4 regions of the Bounagaea algeriensis genome follow, and region 2 is predicted to be linked to each of the others. Evidence: riboswitches for the same ligand, from Rfam matches in the RefSeq annotation. Region 2 holds a riboswitch; each other region holds the start of a gene.
The links. Region 2 has a riboswitch for cobalamin ahead of ACVGV2_RS09190 (Rossmann-like domain-containing protein). Riboswitches for the same ligand answer to the same signal wherever they lie in the genome.

Region 1 (3,408 bases), 1.5 Mb from region 2:
CGGTGGGGACTGCTCCTCGGTCGGATCGCGCGCAGCCCATTGTCAAACGCAGCAGGTTAGGCTAACCTAATACATGTCCGCTTCGTGGTGGGAGCGGCAGTCAGTTCGGGAACTGGTCGATCCCCGGTCCCGGCGTTCGCGTCGGGGCCGGGGATCGGTCGTGTGCGGGGCCTGCGGCGGATCGCGGCGAGCGGGCCGGCCGTCCGCGGCGCGAGGGACGAGCGGGGCGAGGGACGAAACGGGGCCGGTCCCATGCAGGGACCGGCCCCGAGTACGACGGTGTGGCTTGTCGGAGCACTCACCGCCGGGATTTCGGACCGCCCGTGATCACTCGGGGGTCATCCGGAGGATCGTTCGGGGATCATTCGGGCAGCCGCAGGCCGTTGTGGCCGGCGCGCGCGTCGGCGAAGCGGCGGCCGACCTCCGGCCAGTTCACGACGTTCCACAGCTGCTTGACGTAGTCCGCCTTCACGTTCTTGTACTGCAGGTAGTAGGCGTGCTCCCAGATGTCGAACACGAGCAGCGGCGTCGTCGTGATCACCAGGTTCGAGTGGTGGTCCTTCAGCTGCTGGGTGATGAGCCGCTGGCCGACCGGGTCCCAGGCGAGCACGCCCCAGCCGTTGCCCTGGATGCTCGTGGAGACGGCCTCCATCTGGGCGCGGAACTGGTCGAAGGAGCCGAAGTGCTCGTCGATGGCGTCGGCGAGATCGCCGGTGGGCTTGTCCCCGCCGTCCGGGCTGAGGATCTTCCACCAGATCTTGTGCAGGGAGTGGCCTGCCAGGTTGAACGCGAGGGTCGTCTCCAGGCCGACGATGGAGGAGTAGTCCCCCTGCTCGCGTGCCTCCTGGATGCGCTCGATCGTGTCGTTGGCGCCCTTGACGTAGGTCGCGTGGTGCTTGCTGTGGTGCAGCTCGTTGATCTCGCCCGAGATCGCCGGCTCCAGTGCGGCGTAGTCGTAGTCCAGATCCGGCAGGACGTACTGCGGCATGGAGTCCTCCAATCCACTGTCGCCATCATGACTCTGTTGCAAAGAGATGGCAACTATATCCTCGCAAACGAGGTGTTGCTCTCATCCGGTGATCTCGAAGTCGGCGGGAAAATGCGTTCTGCGCTGGGGAAACGACGACCGGTGGGCGTTTTGCGGCACGTTGACCGGGGTCTTCGTCTCCGACAGGATCGGTGCGGTCCGCTCGGCGGGGGAAGTCCGGTGAGATCCCGGCGCTGACCCGCAACGGTGTGCCGTGCACGGCGCGGCGAGCCCGAACACCCGCCGGCGCGGACGGCTCCCACGACCGTCGCGGTCCGCGGTCGGAGCCCGGGCGAGGCGCATCGCGCCGCAGGCCGGGTTCGCCCGGGCCGCACCGCCGCCCTGGAAGGTACGATGCGCGCCCTGCTCGCCCTGCTGGCCGTCGGACTGCTGGCCACCGGCTGCAGCACCCCGACGGAGGACGTCGCCTCCCGCGAGGGCGAGCGCATCGACAACTGCGGGCGCACGGAGATCTTCGACGAGCCCCCGCAGCGCGTGCTCAGCCTCAACCAGCACGCCACGGAGATCCTGGTCGCCCTCGGGCTCGGCGACCGCATCGTGGGCACGGCCTTCCCGGACGACCGCGAGCCGCCGCCCCGCATCGCGGACGAATACGCCGAAATCCCCGTCGTCGCCCAGAAGTACCCCTCGGCCGAGCAAATCCTGCGGCTCGAACCGGATCTGGTGGTCGGTGGCTACGCCAGCGCCTTCGACGACACCGAGGGGCGCGGGCGCGACGCGCTGGAGGAACTCGGCATCCCCACGCTGCTGCTCAGCGAGTCCTGCGTGCAGCACCCGGCCGGGATGGACACGCTGCTCGACGACATCCGCATGTTCGGCCGGGTGCTCGACCTGCAGGACAGCGCCGCGCGGCTGGCCACCGACATCCGCGAACGGGTGCGGGCGGTGCAGCGCCGCGTCGCCGACGAGGACCCGGTCGACGTGTTCGTCTACGACTCGGGCGAGCAGGCACCCATGACGCTGGGCGGGCGAGGTGTCGGCAACGACGCGATCAACCGGGCCGGCGGGCGCAACGTCTTCGCCGACGTCCCACAGGCCTTCGGCGACGTCAGCTGGGAGCAGGTGGCCGCGCGCGAACCGGACGCGATCGTGCTGGTCGACTACCTCGGCCAGCCGGTCGAGGGCAAACGCTCCTACCTCGCCGGACACCCGCTGGCCGGGCACACCCCCGCGGTGCGCGCGGACCGGTTCAGCACCATCCCGCTGGTGGAACTCACCGAGGGCATCCGCTTCCCGGAGGCGGTGGAGCGGCTCGCAGCCGACCTGCACGGGGCGACATGATCCGCCGCGGCCGCACCACGATCGTCCACGCAGGACTCGTGCTCGCACTGCTCGCCGGTGCGGCACTGGCGGTTTCGCTCGGCTCGGTGCACCTGCCGCTGACGCAGGTGTGGCAGGTCCTCGCCGGGCCGTTCGTGCCCGGAATCGACTCGGACGCCTCGGCGGTGCGCGAGGCGATCGTGTGGAACTCCCGCCTGCCCCGGGTGGCCACCGGCGCCGTCGTCGGTGCCTCCCTCGCGCTCGCCGGCGGCATCGCGCAACTGGTCACCTCCAACCCCATGGCCGACCCGTACCTGCTGGGCATCTCCCAGGGCGGCGGGCTCGGCATCGCCCTGGTGACCGTGCTCGGCATCGGTGCGGGAACACTCGGCATGGCCACCCAGCCGGTGGCCGCGTTCCTCGGCGGGCTGGCCGCGCTGAGCGTGGTGCTCGTGGTGGCGGGCCGCTCCGGATCGGTGACCGCGCTCGTGCTCGGCGGGCTGGCCGCCGGTCAGGTGGCGGGCGCGCTGACTTCGCTGGTGCTGTACCTGTCGGCCACGGGCGATCAGGCCAAGCAGGTGATGTTCTGGTCCACCGGCGGGCTCGGCGCGGCCCGTTGGGAACTGCTCGGGCCCCCGGCCGCCGTGCTCGGCGTGGCGCTGTTCGCGTCGTTGCTGGCCGGGCGGTGGATGAACCTGCTGCACGCCGGGGACGACGGTGCGGCCGCGCTGGGGCTGAACGCGCGGCGGTTCCGGGTGCTGGCGCTGCTCGGGGTCTCCCTGCTCGGCGGGGCTTCGGTCGCGGTGGCCGGCGGGATCGCGTTCGTCGGGCTGCTCGTCCCGCACGCGGCGACGTTCCTGGTGGGCTCGGAAGCCCGCGCGATGCTGTCGGTTTCGGCGCTGCTGGGGGCGGTTTTCCTGGTGCTGGCCGATCTCGCCGCCCGGGTGCTGTTCGCGCCGGCGGAACTGCCCGTGGGCGTGCTGACCGCCTTGGTCGGCGGTCCGCTGTTCCTGCTGATGTTGCGCAGACACCGGAGGAGCCGATGAGCGTGCGCATGCGCGGCACCCGGGTGGACCTCGGTGGCCGCAGCGTCGTGTCCG
Region 2 (3,408 bases):
ATGCCGCACGATCTCCACGCGCGCTCCGCGCGCCCGCAGCAGCGCGCGGGTCATCCCGTCGAGCTCGTCATCGGCGACGACGACCAGCGGATGCCCCAGGGCGGCGCAGACGTAGGCCAGCCCCACGGCCAGGGTTCCGCTGCTGGATTCCACGACCGGTGCTCCGGGCAGCAACTCGCCCCGGCGCCGCGCTCCGTCCAGCATGGACAATGCTGCTCTGGCCTTCATGCCGCCGGGTCCGAGGCCTTCCAGCTTCGCCCAGAACCCCGGGTGTTGCCGCGGGAGTGGTGTGTCCACCCGCACCGCGGGGGTGTTTCCGATCAGTTCCAGCAGCGAGAGGCACTTCGCACCGCCGGCCCGCTCACTTGCCCCGGTCAGTGTCACGGACGATCACCGCCGGCACTTCCGTAGAGGTGGATGTCGGTGGCGTCACCGGTGCACCAGAAGAAGGGGTAGGGCTCCGCCGAGAGGGCGTCGACGCGGGAACCGAGCAGCTCCCGCAGGACCGCGCTGCCGGTCTGGGCGAACATCGCCAGGGGAATGCCGCGTTCGCCGCACAGCTCGGAGATCTCGTCGAATGTGCCGTTGCCGAGAACCATCCCGGAGGCCACGACGGCATCCGCTCGTCCGATCGCTTCGGTGTGGCAGCGGATCACCGGCTCGTCCCACTCGGTCCGCCCGCCCTTGAGATCGCAAGCGACGTAGTCGACGCTCCGCTCGCGCAGGGCGGCCAGCAGCGAGTTCACCACTCCGATCACGGCGACGCACCCGCCCGCGGGCACGCGCACGAGTTCGGCGACGGCGCCGGCCCGCGCGGTCGACTTCTCCAGCGAGTCCCCCGCGGGCAACCGCACGGAACGGGCCTGCGGATGCCGGGCGTGCGGGTGCAGGTAGGCCAGGTAGGCGTCGAGCGCGGCCACCTGCACGGCCGGTTCGGCGTCCGACAGCAGGGCGTCGACACCGCACCCGACGACCTCCTGCACCTGCCGGTCCCCGAACGCACCGGGTTCCACGGCGCAGGAGCCCACGGCGTCGCCGACGCGGATGCTGAGCACCGTGTTGACGTAGCTGCTCCGCCTGTCGGAGTGCTGGGACCCTTGCACCGTCAGGAACGCCACGGAGCACGTGAGCGCGTGCGGGAGTTCGTCGTGGTCGCGCGCGAACCACCCGCTCCGCGCGCGTTCTGCCAGCAGCTGCAGTGAGGTGGCGCTGCGTTCGGCCGAGGCCGAAGCGGTCGAAAGCACAGTCGTCTCCGTACGATCCGCGAGAAGAGGGAATTGCCTGCGGGTCGGGGTCGTTCACACGACGTGTGAACCTGCCGCGGCAAGCGGGTCGCCGGGACGCTGCCGTCGAGCGGCGTGCGAGTCGTGGTGCACCTGCGTACCTCCTTCGGGGCTCCGCGACCCCGTTGCGAGTCGGCGCGGCGGCGTCAGTGTCCTGACTCGTGGATCCTCGTCGCCCTCCGGCCTTCCCACCGATCTTATCGGCAGTGGCCGTGGTTGGAGGGGAACTCCCCACTCACAGTGGCGGGACCGTGCCGGATTCGCACCGGCTTCCTGGACGCCGTCGCAGTAACGCGATCCAGAGGTACGCAGCCGCCCCGCCGGATGTCAAGTCGCGCTCGTCGAAGTCGCGTCGATCACACCGCAGCTTGTCATCGCAGCGGAACCCGGTGTGAGCAGCCGTTTTCCTCGGAGGCACTCGCTTTCAGCAACCTCTTCGCTGTTGCAATCATGTTGCATTACTCTCGTGCGCGGAGACCGGCCCCTGCGAGACCGTCCGAGGAGTCACGACATGCCCGAGAGCAACGGCCGAGCGATCGGCGACTACACCGTGCGGCGCGCACGCCCGGAGGACGTCGAGGGAGCGCGCACGCTCATGCTCGACACCTTCTACCACGTGCTCGGCCACGGTTACGTCGCCACGTGGCACGCCGACGTGATCGCTCTCGAGGAGACCTACTTCCACACACCCGGCCACGCCCTGTTCGTGGCAACCCTGGGCGACGAGGTGGTCGGCACCGCATCCGTGCGCTCGGACGGCCCGAAAAGCCCTCCGCACCCGCAGTGGATCGCCGCACGCTACGGAACCGGGGACACCGCGCAGATCTTCCGCACCTACGTCCGCCCCGAGCACCGCAGGAACGGACTCGCCCGCGCGCTCGTCGACCTCGCCCGCGAGTTCGTCGCCGATGTTCCCGAGTACAGCACGCTCTACCTGCACACGAACCCGGCTGTGGACGGGGCGGAGCCGTTCTGGCGCAGCCTGGCCACCGAAATCCACGACGGGCGGCACAACGGTGCGCACAGCCCGTGCATCCACTTCGAGATCCCCGTGCACACGGCGGTGTGATCCCCGGTTCCACCGGAGCGGCCGCGTGCGCCCGGGCGTTTCCCGCCGGGCGGCACCGGTGTGCGACCTTCACACGAACACACGAAGCATTCACCACTCAGCGAGGAAGGGCTTCCAGCGGATGGCGAGTGAACGCAGCTACGACGTGGTGCTTTTCGGCGCGACCGGGTTCGTCGGTGAGCTCACCGCGAAGTATCTCGCCGAGGTGGTGCCGCCGGGCTGCCGGTGGGCGCTCGCGGGACGCGACGAGGACAAGCTGGCCGCCGTGCGGCAGCGGCTCGGCGAGACCGATCCCAGCTTGCTGCACGCCGACAGCACCGACCAGGCCAGCCTGCACCGGCTCGCCGAGTCCACCCGGGTGGTGATCACCACCGTGGGGCCCTACCTGCACTACGGCGAGCCACTGGTCGCCGCGTGCGCCGCGGCGGGGACCGACTACGTCGACCTGACCGGCGAACCGGAGTTCGTCGACCGGATGTACCTGCGACACCACCAGGCAGCGCTGCGCACCGGCGCCCGGATCGTGCACGCCTGCGGGTTCGACTCGATCCCCTACGACCTGGGGGCGTATCACACCGTGCGGCAACTTCCCGCCGACAAGCCCGTCACCATCACCGGCCAGGTCCGGGTCAACTCGACCTTCTCCGGCGGCACCTACGCCTCGGCGCTGACCGCCTTCTCCCGACCGCGCCAGATGGCCGAGGCCGCCAAACACCGCCGCCGCACCGAGCCCCGCCCCGACCACCGGCGCATCCGCACTCCGCTCGGACCGCCGCGGCGGGACCGGGACAGCCGCACGTGGCTGGCACCGATGCCCACCCTCGACCCGCGGATCGTGGCGCGCTCGGCGGCAGCGCTGCCCGAGTACGGCCCGGACTTCACCTACCGGCAATACGCCGCCGTCAAACGGTTGCCCGTGCTCGCGGCCGGGGCGGCCGGTCTCGGCGCCCTCGCGCTGCTCGCCCAGATACCACCCGCCCGGCGTGCGCTCGGCAACGTCCGCGCCCCCGGCACCGGCCCGAGCGAGCAGCGCCGCGCGAAATCGTGGTTTTCCGT
Region 3 (3,408 bases), 310 kb from region 2:
GAGTCCGAGCTGCTCCTGCAACTGGATCACGTTCCGGATCTCGTCGCGCATCCGCTGCCGGTAGCTCTCCCGATCGATGCTGCCGGCGGTCAACGCGGCCCGCGCCTTGCGCACATCGCCGGTCTGCGGGAACGAACCGATCGTCGTGGTCGGCAACGGCGGCAGCCGCAGCGCCTGCTGCTGGGCCTGCCGACGTTGCGCGTACTCCTCCCGGCGGGCGTCGCCGGGCTTCAGCGCAGCGACCCGGGCGCGTACCCGCTCGTCGTGCACCCGGGCGGCGCGTGCGCGGTCGTCCACGCGGGAGCGCGCTTCGGCCAGCTCGCGGGAGACGCTGTCGCGCCCCTCGTGCAGCGCGCGGTGCAGCGTGACGACTTCCCCGAGCTTCTGCTCGGCGAAGGCCAACCACGAGCGCACCTGCGAATCCAGCTCGGTCTCGGCATCGACGTCGTAGGGCACGTGCAGCAGCGAGCACGAGGTCCCGACCGCCAGTTCGCCCGCGGATCCGCGCAGCCGCTCCGCGGTCTCCAGCGCCCGGTCGAGATCGGTGCGCCAGATGTTGCGCCCGTCGACCAGTCCGGCGACCACCGACTTGCCGCGCAAACCGGTCAGCTTCGGGACCTCCTCCACTGTGGAGGGACTGGAGACGAGATCGAGCGCCAGGCCTTCCACCGGGCTGTCGGCCAGAATCGGCAGCGCTTGGCCGAGATCACCGAAATATCCGGCAACGAGCAGGTTCGGCCGCTCCTGCAGCTCTCCGAGCCGGGCGTAGGCCGAACGCAGCGCCTGCAGCTCGGCCTCGGAGCGGTCCCCGGCGAACGCGGGTTCGTCGAGCTGCACCCACTGGACACCCGCGCGGTGCAGTTCGGCCAGCAGGTCGGCGTAGGCGCTGACGAGATCATCCACTGTGTCCAGCGGAGCGAAACCTTCCGGTGCGTCCTCGGCCGGTTTCGACAGCAGCAGGAAAGTCACCGGCCCGACGACGACCGGGCGGGTGGTCACGCCCTCGTCGGCAGCTTCGCGGTACTGGTCCACCACGGCCGTGTCGGACAGCGCGAACCGCGTGTCCGGGCCGATCTCCGGGACCAGGTAGTGGTAGTTCGTGTCGAACCACTTGGTCATCTCCAGCGGCGGCGTGGATTCGACGCCGCGCGCCATGGCGAAGTACGTGTCGAGCGGGCCCAGGCCCAGCGCGGTGTAGCGGTGCGGCACGGCGCCGAACGTCACCGCTGCGTCGAGCACCTGGTCGTAGTACGAGAACGTGTTGCTCGGCACGGAGGCCAGTCCGGCATCGGCCAGCGTGCGCCAGGCGCCGACGCGGATGTCCCGCGCGGTCGCGCGCAGATCGGCCTCACTGATGCGGGAGTTCCAGTACCGCTCCAGGGCACGTTTGAGTTCTCGGTTCGGACCGATCCGGGGATAGCCCAGGACGGTCGATCCGATGGTGCTGGTCAACGCTTCTCCTCGGTTCGACGACACAGGACGCCGAAGTCCGATGGGGGATGTGCCCGACCATCGGCACGCGGGGTCGCAAACACGGACCGCGCCGGTGCCGATCGTCCGCGGGGTCCTCCCTCGAGACCTCGGACATACGCGCGTCGTGGTGACGCGCGTACCGGTGGCAGGTCTTCGGACTCGCGGGCGTTCTCGGAGTTCGTCCGAGGTTCCTACGCGCCGTCGGCTTCCCAGGCGCTCGGCCCAGTGCCCACCCGACCATCGGCCGGGGACGGCGTTCGTTCCCGCACACCGCTGCGGGGCAGTCCCGGAATCGCACCGGGTTCCCTCTCGCCTCGCACTCCCGTCCGCCGGAAACCCCGGCACGGCAGTGCGAACCACCAGCACGCATGACCTTACCCGCTCGGCGGCCTGTGACAAGACCGCTGCGCCCGCAGCGGCCGCACAGCGGGCTCCGCGCAGCGGGCGCACCCCGCTTGCCGTGGAGTTCCGCAACGGCTCCGGGCGGGACGAGATCCGCGCCACAGGACCGGGGCAACAGGACCGGGGCAACGGGACTGGTCGACGAGACCGGGTCAACCGCCGAACGGCTCGCGCACGTGGTCGACGATGTCGGCCACCGAAGCGATCGTCCGGTCCGGCTGGAACGGGTACTGGCGCGCCGTGTCCTGCCCGGAGAGGCCGGAGAGCACGAGGATCGTGCGCATGCCCGCCTCCATGCCCGAGCGGATGTCGGTGTCCATGCGGTCACCGAGCAGCAGGGTGCGGTCGGCGCTGGCCCCGAGCGTGCGCAGCGCGAAACGCAGCATGAGCGGGTTGGGCTTGCCCACGTAGTACGGCGGTTGCCCGGTCACGCGCTCGACGAGCGCGGCGACCGCACCGGTCGCCGGCAGCGATCCCTCCCGGTCGCGTCCCAGCTCGTCCGGGTTCGTGGCGAGGAACCGCGCACCGTTCTCGATGAGCCGGATGGCCTTGGTGATCGCGCTGAAGCTGTACGTGCGGGTCTCGCCGAGGATGACGTAGTCCGGGTCGTGCTCGGTGAGCACGTAGCCGGCTTCGGTCAGCGCCGTCGTCAGCCCCGGTTCGCCGACGACGTAGGCCGAGCCGCCGGGCCGCTGCTGGGCGACGAAGGAGGCCGTGGCCAGCGCCGAACTCCAGATGGCGTGTTCGGGGAGGTCCAAACCGCAGGTCAGCAGGCGGGCGCGCAGGTCGCGGGGAGTGCAGGCCGAGTCGTTGGTGAACACCAGGTACGGCAGCTCGTGCTGGTGCAGTGCGGTGAGGAACTCCTGCGCTCCGGGCACGACGCGTTGTTCGTCGCGCATGAGCACGCCGTTGAGGTCCATTAGGTAGGTCCAGCGGGCGGTATCGGACACTAACTCTCCAATTGCTGGAAGCTTCGGCATTGCGGGCGGGGAGGAAGTCAACACCGCATGATCCATCGAACCCGATGCGAAGCGCATCCGGGCCCGGTGGCGGTCAGCTGGGCAGGACGCCGTAGCGGGGCGCCGGTGCGCCGGCGAGGTGTTCGCCTCGGCCGGCGCGCTGCTGCGCGTCGGCGATGACGGCTTCGGCGGCCACCCGTTCTTCCCAGCCGCGGGCTTCGCCGCTCTTGCGGGGTTCGATCGTCTTGTACACGTGGAAGAAGTGGCTGATCGCGTTGAGCCGGTGCTGCGGGACGTCCGGCAGGTCGTGCACCGCCTCCATGCGCGGATCGTCCACCGGAACGCAGAGGACCTTGGCGTCGGGACCGCCTTCGTCGCGCATCCAGAACACCGCGATCGGACGCACGCGGACCGCGCACCCCGGGAAGGTCGGGCTGTCGAGCAGGACCATCGCGTCGAGCGGGTCGCCGTCCTCGGCCACGGTCTCCGGGAAGTAGCCGTAGTCGGCCGGGTACTGCGTGGCCGTGAACAGCGTCCTGTCCAGGCGGATGCGCCCGCTCGTGTGGTCCATTTC
Region 4 (3,408 bases), 1.8 Mb from region 2:
CGCCCCACATCTGGCGGGCCCGCAGCATCGCCAGCACCAGGTTCACGCGGGCCTCACCGGTCGGCGGCTCGCCGAACACGTGCAGCCCGTCGCGGATCTGGGCGTCCTTGACCTCGCAGAGCCAGCCGTCGACCTGCAGCAGGAAGTCGTCGAACTCCGCGTCGTGCGGGCGTTCCTCGATGCCGAGGTCGTGGTCGAGCTGAGCGGCCTGGATGAGCGTCCAGATCTGGCTGCGGCTGGCCTCCAGCTTGGCCGGGTCCATCGCGGCGATGTTGGCGTGCTCGTCGAGCAGCTGCTCCAGCCGCGCGATGTCGCCGTAGCTCTCGGCGCGGGCCATCGGCGGCACCAGGTGGTCCACCAGCGTGGCGTGCACCCGGCGCTTGGCCTGGGTGCCCTCGCCCGGGTCGTTGACCAGGAACGGGTAGATCAGCGGCACGTCGCCCAGCGCTGCGTCCGGGGCGCAGGACGCCGAGAGCCCGGCCGACTTGCCGGGCAGCCACTCCAGGTTGCCGTGCTTGCCCAGGTGCACCATCGCGTGCGCGCCGAAGTCCTCGGCCAGCCAGCGGTAGGCGGCCAGGTAGTGGTGGCTCGGCGGCAGGTCCGGGTCGTGGTAGATGGCGATGGGGTTCTCGCCGAAGCCGCGCGGCGGCTGCACCATGAGCACGACGTTGCCGGCGCGCAGCGCGGCCAGCACGATCTCGCCCTCGGAGCTTTGCGAGTGGTCGACGAACTGCTCGCCCGGAGGCGGGCCCCAGTGCTGCTCGACCGCGTCGCGCAGCTCCTGCGGCAGCGTCGCGAACCACTCGCGGTAGCGGCTGGCGGGCACCCGCACCGGGTTGCCGGACAGCTGCTGTTCGGTGAGCCACTCCGGGTCCTGGCCGCCGGCGGCGATCAGCGCGTGGATGAGCGCGTCGCCGTCCTGCTCGGCCACGCCCGGCAGCGCGTCCTCGCCCTGCTCGGGGCCGACGTCGTAGCCGCGCTCGCGCAGCTGTTGCAGCAGCCGCACCGCGCTGGCCGGGGTGTCCAGGCCGACCGCGTTGCCGACGCGGGAGTGCTTGGTCGGGTAGGCCGACAGCATCAGCGCGACCCGCCGCTGCTCGGCGGGGGTGTGGCGCAGCCGCGCGTGGCCCACCGCGATGCCGGCGACGCGGGCCGCGCGCTCGGCGTCGGGAACGTAGACCGGCAGCCCCTCCGAGTCGTTCTCCTTGAACGAGAACGGCACGGTGATCAGCCGTCCGTCGAACTCGGGCACCGCCACCTGGGTCGCCGCGTCCATCGGGGACAGACCGTCGTCGTTGGCCTCCCACTGGGCGCGGCTGCTGGTCAGGCACAGGCCCTGCAGGATCGGCACGTCCAGTTCGGCGAGTTTGCCGATGTCCCAGGCCTCGTCGTCGCCGCCGGCGGAGGCGGTCGCCGGGCGCGAGCCGCCGGCGGCCAGCATCGTCACGACCAGCGCGTCCGCGCCCTCGAGCGTCTCCAGCAGCTCGGGGGAGGGACTGCGCAGCGAGCCGGAGAACAGCGGTTCGGGCCGGCCGCCGGCGTCCTCGATCGCCGAGCACAGGGTTTCGACGAAGTGCGTGTTGCCCGCCATGTGGTGGGCGCGGTAGTAGAGCACCGCCACGACGGGGCCGTCCGACGGGCCGCCTCCGCGCTGCGGCGCGCGCTCCAACCTGCCCCAGTCGGGCGCGGGCGCGGGCGGGGCGAAGCCGTGGCCGGTCAGCAGCAGCGTGTCGCTGAGGAAGTTGTGCAGCTGCGTCAGGTTCTCCGGGCCGCCGTGGGCCAGGTAGGAGTGCGCCTCGGCGCAGACGCCGCCGGGCACGGTCGAGTGCTCCATGAGCTCGGCGTCGGGCTGCTGCTCACCGCCGAGCACCACCACCGGGCGGGTGCCGGCCAGCAGCTGGTCCAGGCCCTCCTCCCAGGCGCGGCGTCCGCCGAGGATGCGCACGACGACGAGGTCGACGCCCTGCAGCAGCTCGTCGAGCTCGGCGCCGGCGTTGATCCGGGCCGGGTTGGCGAGCCGGTAGTCGGCGCTGCTGGAGCGGGCGCTGAGCAGGTCCGTGTCCGATGTGGACAGCAGCAGGATCACGCGGACCTCCTCCCCACGTGAGCCGTCACGTCGGGGAGGGCGGGCGCCAGGGCAGGCGCTGCCGCGGCGAATCGCATCAGTTGCACCTCTCTCGGGGTCCTCGCCCCGGGTTTGGCCGGTGGGACGGCAGGGTGAGTGTCTGGCTCCCGGGCGAGCCCTGGTGACGCGCCCGCCGGAGCCGTAGTCTGCAGCGGGAGGGGCTCGTCCGGTGACAGTGGCGGGACCGCGCCGGACTCGCACCGGCTTCCTCCGCCTGCCTCCGTTACGGGGTGACCCTACCGACAGTTCGCGCTGTGGCAAAAACCAGCCGACTACGATTCATGCGCATGTCCTCATCCGCCCACCGCTCCCGATCGCGCGCCGACGCCTGCCCCGGCGCGCTGCAGCCGCACCGCGCTGCCGACGGCGGTCTGGTCCGGATCCGCGTGCCCGGCGGGCTGCTCGACGCCCGCCAGTTCGCGGCGTTGTCGCAGCTCGCGGCCGATCTCGGAGCCGGATTCGTGGACCTGACCTCGCGCGGCAACGTGCAGCTGCGCGGGCTGGCCGACGACGCGGTACCGGAGCTGACCGCGCGGCTGCGTGAGCACGGGATGCTGCCGTCGGCCGAGCACGAGGGAGTGCGCAACATCATCGCCTCGCCGCTGAGCGGATGCGACGGGTCGGGCGTGGTCGATGTCACGGGGCTGGTCGGCGAGCTGGACCGCGGGCTCCGCGCCGACCCGGAGCTGGCCGGGCTGTCCGGCCGGTTCCTGTTCGTGCTCGACGACGGCCGCGGCGACGTGGCCGGCCTCGGCGGGGACGTGGCCGCGCTGCCGGTTTCCGAGCGTTCCGCGGCGGTGCTGCTCGCCGGTGCGGACAGCGGCCTGCGCGTTGCCGTCGACGCGGCGGCCGAGGCCCTGCTCGCGGTCGCGCGGGCGTTCCTCGCGGAGCGCGCGCGGCGCGGCTCGGCCGCGTGGCGGCTCGCCGAGCTCACCGAGGCCGTTCCCGCGATCACCGAGCGCGTGCGGGCGGAGTGCGCCGCCGGCTCCGGTGACCCCGTCGCAACCCCGCCGCCGCGGCAGCACGGACCGGTCGGCGTCGTCGGCGGTGGTGCGCACGGGTGTGCGACGCTCGCCGCCGCGGCACCGCTCGGACGCCTCGCCGGTGAGCAGCTCGACGCGGTCGCCGCCGCCACTTCGGGGAACGTCCGCCTCACGCCGTGGCGCGGGGTCGTGCTGCCGCACCTCGCCGAGCCGGGCACCGCCATGTCTACATTGGACGAAGCGGGGCTGGTGGTGGACGAGACCTCGCCCTGGAACGGCGTCACCGCATGCGCGGGCAAA

Region 1: it holds a riboswitch for cobalamin, as region 2 does, so the genes downstream of both, ACVGV2_RS02425 (ABC transporter substrate-binding protein) here and ACVGV2_RS09190 (Rossmann-like domain-containing protein) in region 2, are expected to answer to the same signal.
Region 3: it holds a riboswitch for cobalamin, as region 2 does, so the genes downstream of both, metE (5-methyltetrahydropteroyltriglutamate--homocysteine S-methyltransferase) here and ACVGV2_RS09190 (Rossmann-like domain-containing protein) in region 2, are expected to answer to the same signal.
Region 4: it holds a riboswitch for cobalamin, as region 2 does, so the genes downstream of both, cobN (cobaltochelatase subunit CobN) here and ACVGV2_RS09190 (Rossmann-like domain-containing protein) in region 2, are expected to answer to the same signal.

What each region holds. Positions count from the first base shown of each region.
Region 1 is NZ_CM137102.1:536,716-540,123, forward strand. Features, by position in the region: gene ACVGV2_RS02420 (superoxide dismutase) at 362-988, opposite strand; cobalamin riboswitch at 1,161-1,289, shown strand; gene ACVGV2_RS02425 (ABC transporter substrate-binding protein) at 1,382-2,329, shown strand; gene ACVGV2_RS02430 (FecCD family ABC transporter permease) at 2,326-3,354, shown strand; gene ACVGV2_RS02435 (ABC transporter ATP-binding protein) at 3,351-3,408, shown strand, end outside.
Region 2 is NZ_CM137102.1:2,036,192-2,039,599, reverse strand. Features, by position in the region: gene ACVGV2_RS09195 (PLP-dependent cysteine synthase family protein) at 1-384, opposite strand, end outside; gene ACVGV2_RS09190 (Rossmann-like domain-containing protein) at 381-1,244, opposite strand; cobalamin riboswitch at 1,409-1,615, opposite strand; gene ACVGV2_RS09185 (GNAT family N-acetyltransferase) at 1,795-2,352, shown strand; gene ACVGV2_RS09180 (saccharopine dehydrogenase family protein) at 2,474-3,408, shown strand, end outside.
Region 3 is NZ_CM137102.1:2,347,508-2,350,915, reverse strand. Features, by position in the region: gene metE (5-methyltetrahydropteroyltriglutamate--homocysteine S-methyltransferase) at 1-1,452, opposite strand, end outside; cobalamin riboswitch at 1,601-1,828, opposite strand; gene ACVGV2_RS10660 (HAD-IIA family hydrolase) at 2,028-2,855, opposite strand; gene ACVGV2_RS10655 (inorganic diphosphatase) at 2,929-3,408, opposite strand, start outside.
Region 4 is NZ_CM137102.1:190,637-194,044, forward strand. Features, by position in the region: gene cobN (cobaltochelatase subunit CobN) at 1-2,086, opposite strand, end outside; cobalamin riboswitch at 2,205-2,374, opposite strand; gene cobG (precorrin-3B synthase) at 2,413-3,408, shown strand, end outside.